DNA from 2 places in the Paenibacillus sp. WC2504 genome. Region 1 is predicted to be linked to the other one. Evidence: predicted binding sites of a transcription regulator. Region 1 holds the regulator's gene; the other holds the start of a gene.

Region 1 (4,425 bases):
TCGGGTTAACAGGAGGAATCGCTTGCGGCAAAAGCACAGTTAGCGCCATGCTGGTTAGCCGCGGCGCCCTATTAGTAGATGCGGATCAAATTGCGCGCGATGTTGTCCAGCCCGGCAGCCCTGTTCTCGAACAGGTTGCTGCGCATTTTGGACAAGCGGTCATTCAGGAAGACGGCTCACTGCACCGTAAAAAGCTGGGTGAGATCGTATTTGGGAATACGGATGCCCGTAAACAACTAGAACACATCTTGCACCCGCCTATCCGCAGGATGATCAGAGAACAGATGGAAGCGTATGAGAAGCAATTTCCTGACAAACTGGTTGTCGTCGATATTCCTTTATTGTTTGAATCGAACCTATCTTTTATGTTCGAAGAGGTTCTGGTCGTGTATGTGCCTCCTCACATTCAAGTAGAACGTTTAATGCGAAGAGACAACTTAACGGAAAGCGCGGCCAACAAGCGAATCAACGCGCAGATGTCGATAGAAGAAAAACGCAAATTGGCGGATATCGTGATCGACAACAGCGGAACCTGGGAAGATACCTTATCTTCGGTCGAACGGTTTTGGCTAGGGAAGGGGCTTTCATGAAGTTTTTGCGCAAAAAACGAGTGTTCGCCCTTTTACTCGTTTGTTTCGTTCTAGTCCTCTTTATGAACAGCAATTTTATAGGAAGAAAGTTGTATCCAATCTATTTTGAGCAGGAAATTAAGCAAAGTGCGGCGAAGCACAATATAGACCCTTTTCTCATTGCAGCCATCATCAGGGTGGAGACGAACTATAAGCATCATTTGGAATCGAAAAAAGGTGCTTTGGGGCTTATGCAGTTGATGCCGGACACGGCAGAATGGATTGTAGAGTCCACGAATTTAGGACCACATACCCAGGAGGATTTGTTAAAAGCGGATGTGAACATTAATCTCGGTTCTTGGTATTTAAGCTGGCTGAACAAGCATTACAATGGAAATTTAATTTATGCGATTGCAGCTTACAATGCAGGACAAGGGAATGTGAATAAATGGAAGCAAACGAACGTTTGGGACGGCTCACAAGAGCGCATTGACCAAATCCCATTCGGCGAAACGCGTCATTATGTTCAGAGAGTTATTTATTATTACGAGAAATACACAAAGCTTTACTCCGAACAAGAACAATGGAAGAGTGAGCAAATGAAGTCTCTACATAACAAAGAAGCATTGGACTAGCTCCTTTGTGGGGGCTTAAAGTCCAATGCTTCCCGTTTGCAGATTCAGCGGCTACTTCTACTCAAGATTACTTGAATTGACCAGCCAAAGATTGTTCTGCGATTTGCACCAGGCGACGAGTAATGTGACCACCGATGGCACCAGTGTCACGAGTAGCCATGTTACCGTAGTATCCATCTTGTGGGATAGAGATACCAAGTTCTTGGGCTACTTCGTATTTCAACTGATCCAACGCTGCGTTAGCTTGAGGAACAACTAGTGTGTTGCTGTTTCCTGCGCTCATGTCTGTTCACCTCCTTGTCGGTTGGTACTAGTATTGTGCGCACTTCTTCATCGTTCATGACATGTAACATATGGTAATCCATCAGATAGAAGAGAAAGGAGAGATAGCGAATGAAGTGTCCGTTCTGTGATTATTCCGGTACGAAAGTGCTTGACTCACGTTCAGCTAATGAAAACAAATCGATCCGCCGTCGCCGGGAATGTGAGAAATGCGCCCGAAGATTCACCACCTTTGAGATGGTGGAAGAAACTCCGCTTATTGTGATTAAAAAAGATGGCAGCAGGGAAGAATTTAGTCGTGAGAAAATATTAAGAGGCTTAATACGTGCCTGTGAGAAACGTCCGGTGTCTATGGAGAGACTCGAGATGCTTGTATCCGAAGTTGAGATGCAGCTTCGCACGACGGCTCATGCGGAAGTAGACAGTTTAGGCATTGGCGAAATCGTCATGGAGCAATTGTACCCAGTCGATGAAGTGGCTTACATTCGCTTCGCCTCCGTTTACCGGCAATTCAAGGACATTAACATGTTCCTCAAAGAGTTAACGCAAATATTGGGAAAGCATGATCCCGGCCTACTCCGGGACAAATAAAGAAAGCCGGTTCTGATTCGTTCGATTGAACGTGATCAGATCGGCTTTTATTTGTTAGATAGAGTGAATAACCGTAGTGACTACTAAATTATTTGTCGTTGAAGTAGAAGAAGAGGTAGCCGTAAAGGAGAGCGTCTCCAAGACGACCGTAACGCCAATCGTAAGGGCATTGTTAATATGGTCCCCGAAACCGTGATGGTTGCAGTCAAATGCAAGGTAATCAAGCCTGAACTCATCGTCATTCTCCCTTTCTATCCTCAACTCAAGGACTAATCTAGTAATCTAGTATAGTATATGTTGTGTATTTGGAAATTATTGGATGTTAGCGTATGAAAATCCACTAAACTTTAAACCTTAAATCTGACAAAAAATAAGAAAAAGACAGCGGGATTCCCGTTGTCTTTTTGCTGTGTTTATTCTTAAAAAGCTATTATGGCGCGATTTCTTTCGATTTTAAAAAAAATAATGCTATAGACACCAACCGACTGCATTTTTGTGGGCGTTCGTGCATAATTCTGTTATTGGGTACGTTTGTCCAGTTCACTCCTAAGAAATTGAATAAACCGAATGGATTCTTCGTGGGACAGCAGGTTGTTATTAAACTTAAAGGAGAACATGTTCAAAATATCACTTTCCGGTAGATGCAGGTTAGCAATCAAGTGCTCCACATCCAAGCTCATGTTTCCATTCAACACAATTTTCTCCATCCTTTTCAGCTCCTCCTAGTCATTTCTACATTAATCGGACGGAGGCGGTCTTGGCAGCTGGCTGACATTTTGGACATGGAAATTAGTCCAAATTAGCCCCTATAGCTTTGCGTCACCACTTTTCAGTGGTTTTGCCTTTGTCGTGCCGATTAATGCTTGTAAGAAAACTATATCACATTATTTCCAATTATTACATCTATTCGAAGGATGGTTGAAGCATATGTCCGTCAAATCCAATCAAATTCCAGGTTTTTCTTATGAATTAGATATTATGAAGGTAGCTAGCTCCTTAGGAATTGATCAAGATCGATTATTGGCTTATGTGTATTCGAATATGGAGGCAAATAATCGGAGTGAGGATAGAGCCGCGCAGCCGATGATCAGGCTTGATGAGCATTCCTGATTACAAGAAAGAGCACTGCAACCATAGCGGCGGCAGTGCTCTTGATTATGGCGAAAGATTTACACCATAATTTTACAGATGTCATTCGTGAACTCAACCGGGTCTTGAAGCGGCAAGCCTTCGATGAGGAGTGCTTGGTTGTACAAGAGGGCCGTGTAAAGGTTCAGTTTCTCTTTGTCTTTTTCGAAAGCGTCCTTCAACGAGCCGAACACTTCATGGTTCATGTTGATTTCAAGAACTTTTTCAGCTTTCACATTCGGATTATTCGGCATCGCATTCAAGATTTTTTCCATCTCGATGGTTACGTCACCGTCTGTAGACAGGCAAACCGGATGCTTCTTGAGTCGTTTGGATGCTTTGACGTTCGTAACTTTACCGGACAATAAGCTGGTCATGTAGTCGAAAAGCTCTTTGTTATCGTTTTTGTCCGCTTCGGTTTCGGATTTATCATCAGCTTCAATGCCGAGATCGCCGCTGGAAACCGATTTGAATTCTTTTTCCTTGTAAGTCATGATCATTTTGATTGCGAATTCATCGATATCGTCTGTGAAATACAAGATTTCATAGCCTTTATCCGTAACAAGCTCCGTTTGCGGAAGCTTATCGATGCGCTCCATAGACTCCCCGGATGCATAGTAAATGTACTTCTGATCTTCCGGCATTCTCGCGATGTATTCGTCGAGTGTAACGAGCTTCTTCTCTTTGGAGGAGTGGAACATCAACAAGTCCTGCAGAACGTCTTTATGGGTGCCGTAGTCGCTGTAGACGCCGAATTTGAGCTGACGGCCAAACGCTTTGTAGAAGGTCTCGTATTTCTCTCTCTCATCCTTCAACATGGATTGAAGTTGGCCTTTGATTTTGCTCTGAATGTTTTTGGCAATCAACTTTAATTGACGATCATGCTGCAGCATCTCTCTGGAAATGTTCAGAGACAAGCTTTCGGAATCGACCATCCCTTTCACGAAGCTGAAATAGTCGGGCAGCAGGTCCGCGCATTTGTTCATGATCAAAACGCCATTGGCGTATAGCTCCAAGCCTTTTTCATATTCCTTGGAATAGTAGTCGAAAGGCATGCTTTCCGGAACAAAGAGGATCGCTTGGTAGACAACAGCTCCGTCCGCGCTAACATGAATATGCTTAAGCGGCTTATCGAAGCCGTAATGCTTCTCATGATAGAACTTCTCATAATCCTCAGGCGTTAGCTCGCTTTTGTTTTTTCTCCAGATAGGCACCATGCT
Region 2 (4,425 bases), 300 kb from region 1:
AGGATCGCTAGTTCTTCCTGCAGATCCTGCTTCTCCCGCTCAGAGGCCTGCAGGCGTTTCTCAATGTCCCGAAGTTTCTCTGGGTTACCTACAGGCTCGTTTTCAAAGGAACGATATTTTGTCATCCAATTCTTTAATGTTCCAGCGGGGATGTTCATTTCCTCTGCGATTTCCGGTAATGTCTTTGTTTGTTCTTGAACGTATTTTACTGCTTGTTTCTTAAAATCTTCATTATATCGTTGGCGTTGCTCTCCCATGGGCGGACACCCTCCTATTCGTTAAGTCTATTATTGGGGTCACTTAACGATGTGTCCACTTCTAATTCTAGCCCCATACAGGACGCTATTTAGGGGTAAAGTAGTTGTCGGGGGACTTGAACGGAACTCCAGGGTCTTATTTCTGGAAAATGCGGGCATATTCGTATGAAAGCTCCGAAATAACGGCCTGGAGTTCCCTTCCGTCGCTACACACGGTGGATTTCGCTGAAATAGCGCCCTGGCGTTCCTCGTGTGAGGATTTAAAAAACCTAAGGCAGATGCCTTAGGTTTTTTGCTGATTACGAGAACGTGCGAACAAACTCCTCTTGCAGCTTGCGGGTATATGCCCCTGGCGTGCCGGCTCCAATCGTGAGGCCATCCACTTCCAGAATTGGCGTTATTTCTACCGTTGTTCCTGTAATAAAGGCTTCGTCAGCCGCCATAAGCTGTTTCGTCGTAAAAGCCTCTTCTTTAACCGGTATTTCCAAAACTCCAGCTAAACGCAATACGACTGCTCGGGTGATACCGTGCAAAATCAAATGATTCGCAGGATGCGTATAAAGCACGCCATCCTTGATCATCATCAGGTTAGATGCGCTGCACTCCGTCACCGTACCTTCTCGATGCAGTACAACCTCCTGCACGCCGTGATCGAGCGCTGCTTGCTTGGCCATGACGTTGGGCAGCAGATTGAGCGTTTTGAGATCGCATCTTAACCAGCGAATATCGGCAAACGTAATAGCTTTAATCCCGTTATGTATGGTTGCCGTTGGTCTAGGGACTTCCGTGCAATAGGCCAGCATGATCGGTTCTGCCTGAGTCGGAAACGGATGCGCGCGTGGAGCTTCCCCTCGGGTGATTTGCAGATATAAGGTGCCTTCGATCAGCTTATTTTTGTCCACCAGCTCTGTGAGAATTTGACCGATTTTTTCGATGGTAAAAGGGAGGGTAAGCCGCACCTCGCTGGCGGTTCTTTGAAGCCTCTGCATATGGGCGTCCTGCTCATACAGTTGGCCCTGATAGACACGGAAAACTTCATAAATACCGTCTCCGAAATAATAACCGCGATCATCGGGCGAGAGCTGAATATCCTCTTTATTCATAAATTCATTTTTATAAAAATACATGTCTCTAACCTCTCCTTAGGAAAAATAAATAACGAACAAATGTTCTAAAGTTGAGCGAATTGTGGTATCCTAAATACAGGTTAGCAGAGGAATCCGCTATCGTCAAAAGCAACGAACCGCCAGCTCGCTTTCTATAAAATAAAGAGAGATTTCGAGGAAATTCTAGCTAAAGCGATATTTACTTGTTTTATTAAACAAAATTGGTCCTTTGGCCATTCGAAGGTCCATATCTAGTGTTGTATAATGGATTTCTCACACCAGATATTGTAATTTTCAATTTAGTTGGAGCTGAAACTGTAGCTTATTGGGAGGGCATTTATCAATGGGGATTTCGCAATCAGGTAAGAGGCTGGAAGGGTTAAGCGAGAAAATATTTTTGGATCGCTATGCGCTTAAGAATGCGGATACGAGCTTTGCTAAAGTGGGAGACACCGTACTCGTATTGACGAAGGATGATCCCAAATTCCCAGCCAAAGAAGTAGGCGAAATTATTAGCCGTGAAGGCGACATCGTGCAAGTAAGAACACGCAGTGGCGAGACAGTCAAATCTGCAGTTGAGAAGCTTACATTAAACATAGAAAAGACACCGGAAGAAATGTGGGATCGTTTGGCCGGAGCCATGGCATCCGTGGAAACGACACCCGAGAAACGCAAGGAATGGACGGAGAAATTCAGATATATTTTGGATGATTGGAAACTTGTTCCAGGCGGACGAATTGCAGCAGGAGCGGATGCAAGCGACGAGTTAACGTTGTTCAACTGTTATGTGATCCCATCTCCTCACGATAGCCGTGGCGGCATTATGAGCACACTTTCAGAAATGACGGAAATCATGTCACGCGGCGGTGGTGTGGGAATCAATCTGTCTTCCCTTCGACCACGTCGTTCCGTTGTCAAAGGAGTTAACGGCTCTTCGAGCGGTGCTGTATCATGGGGCGGCTTGTTCAGCTATACAACAGGTCTGATTGAGCAAGGCGGAAGCCGTCGTGGCGCACTCATGCTGATGATCAATGACTGGCATCCTGATCTGGAAGATTTCATTACGGTGAAGTCAACGATGGGACAAATCACCAATGCCAATTTATCCGTTTGCGTAAGCAATGGATTTATGAAGGCCGTGAAGGAAGATTTGGAGTGGGAACTCGTTTTCCCAGATACGACGGATCCTGAATATAACGAGAAATGGGACGGCAATTTGGAAGCTTGGAAACAACTTGGCAAAGCCGTCAAGCCTTACCGCACAGTAAGAGCTCGTGAGGTGTGGCACACGATTATTGAGTCCGCTTGGAAATCGGCTGAGCCTGGTGTTGTGTTCATGGAATACTACAACCAAATGTCGAATAGCTGGTATTTCAATCCGATTATTTGTACGAATCCGTGTGGGGAGCAGGGGCTTCCGGCTTGGGGAGTTTGCAACTTGTCGGCGATTAACTTATCCAAATTTTATGATGCAGAGAAACATGATGTCGATTGGGCGGATCTGGCTACGGTTGTTCGCTACTCGACGCGTTTCCTTGATAATGTCATTGACAAAACGCCTTATCATTTTGAAGAAAACCGTGAGAATCAACAGAAGGAACGCCGCGTAGGCTTAGGATCAATGGGCTTGGCGGAACTCATGATTAAGTTGAAAATTCGTTACGGTAGTCCGGAATCCTTAGTGTTTTTGGACAAAATCTACGGCTTCATGGCAAGAGAAGCTTATCTGGCATCAGCGGAAATCGCCTCTGAAAAAGGATCTTTCCAAGCGTTTGTTGCAGATAAGTTCCTGGAAAGCGGCTTTATGAAAAATATGACCAAGGTATTCCCGGAAGTTGGCGAAGCCATTAAGAACAGCGGAATGCGCAACGTAACGGTCATCACGCAGGCTCCAACGGGAAGCACAGGGACGATGGTTGGCACTTCGACGGGGATTGAGCCGTATTTTGCCTTTGAATATTTCCGTCAAAGCCGTCTGGGCTTTGATAAACAATATGTGCCGATTGCTCAAGAATGGAAAGACGCTAATCCGAATCAGGAATTGCCGGATTACTTTGTAACTTCCATGACCTTAACGGCTGAAGATCATATTCGAGCACAAGCAGCGATCCAGAAATGGGTTGACAGCTCGATCTCCAAAACAGCGAATTGCCCATCCGATTTCACAGTTGAAGAGACCAAACGGTTGTATGAATTGGCTTTTGATTTGGGTTGTAAAGGCGTTACCATCTACCGTGATGGAAGCCGTGATGTGCAAGTTCTTAGCACAAGTTCAGACAAGAAAGAGGAGAAGAAAGTTGAGAAGGCAGAAGCAGCACCTGTTGCTGTAGCTGCGGAAGCTGTGAAAGAAGAAGCCAGCTTAACGAATCTTTCAGGCAAGCTTGCGGTTAATGTTGACGCCAAAACAGAGCAAGTTTTCGATAAGCAATATAAGCGCCGTCCGCAAATTCTGCGAGGCGCAACCTATAAAGTGAATACTCCATTCGGCATGGCGTATATTACGATTAATGATATGAACGGAACGCCGAGTGAAATATTCCTCAACGTGGGGAAAGCCGGATCAGACGTTTTTGCGATGTCTGAAGCACTAGGCCGCGTGTGCTCGTTGTTCTTGCGTTACGGCGACCATGGGGACAAAGTGAAGCTGCTCGTGAAGCACTTGAAAGGCATTGGCGGCTCCGGCGCCATTGGATTTGGCACGAACCGTGTCGAGTCGATCGCTGACGCGGTTGCCAAAGCGCTCGAGCAGCACGACGAAGTGATGAACGAGCAAGACGACGCGCGGAACTACGTGACCGCGACGAGTGAAGTGCTGGATGCGCCAGCTCCGGCACCGGTGGCTGCTGTTAGCGGGCACACCGCACATAGCGCGCATGGCAGCAACGCTGCTAGCGCCGCGACGAAGGACTTGTGCCCGTCTTGCGGTTCCGCTTCGCTGATTAACAGCGAAGGGTGTAAGAATTGCGCGAACTGTGGCTACAGTCGCTGCTCATAAGAGGACCAGGGGCGGGAGCCCCTGGTTTTTTTTGTCAAATTCCATAATTAATTAGAATTGTTCCATA

The links. Region 1 encodes NrdR, which represses ribonucleotide reductase genes. Its sites were predicted from a motif close to AACACNATATATNGTGTT; they were not measured.
Region 2: a site for NrdR is predicted at 1,638-1,655, ahead of ACUN27_RS27065 (adenosylcobalamin-dependent ribonucleoside-diphosphate reductase). Genes of this name have one in related genera too.

The regions. Positions count from the first base shown of each region.
Region 1 is NZ_JBQZFH010000001.1:6,330,773-6,335,197, reverse strand. It holds gene coaE (dephospho-CoA kinase) at 1-590, shown strand, start outside; gene ACUN27_RS28615 (lytic transglycosylase domain-containing protein) at 587-1,204, shown strand; gene ACUN27_RS28610 (alpha/beta-type small acid-soluble spore protein) at 1,272-1,487, opposite strand; gene nrdR (transcriptional regulator NrdR) at 1,598-2,077, shown strand; gene ACUN27_RS28600 (hypothetical protein) at 2,132-2,338, opposite strand; gene ACUN27_RS28595 (hypothetical protein) at 2,596-2,784, opposite strand; cyclic di-GMP riboswitch class I at 2,834-2,930, opposite strand; gene ACUN27_RS28590 (hypothetical protein) at 3,005-3,187, shown strand; gene htpG (molecular chaperone HtpG) at 3,247-4,425, opposite strand, start outside.
Region 2 is NZ_JBQZFH010000001.1:6,027,946-6,032,370, reverse strand. It holds gene ACUN27_RS27075 (transposase) at 1-257, opposite strand, end outside; gene dat (D-amino-acid transaminase) at 557-1,384, opposite strand; gene ACUN27_RS27065 (adenosylcobalamin-dependent ribonucleoside-diphosphate reductase) at 1,707-4,358, shown strand.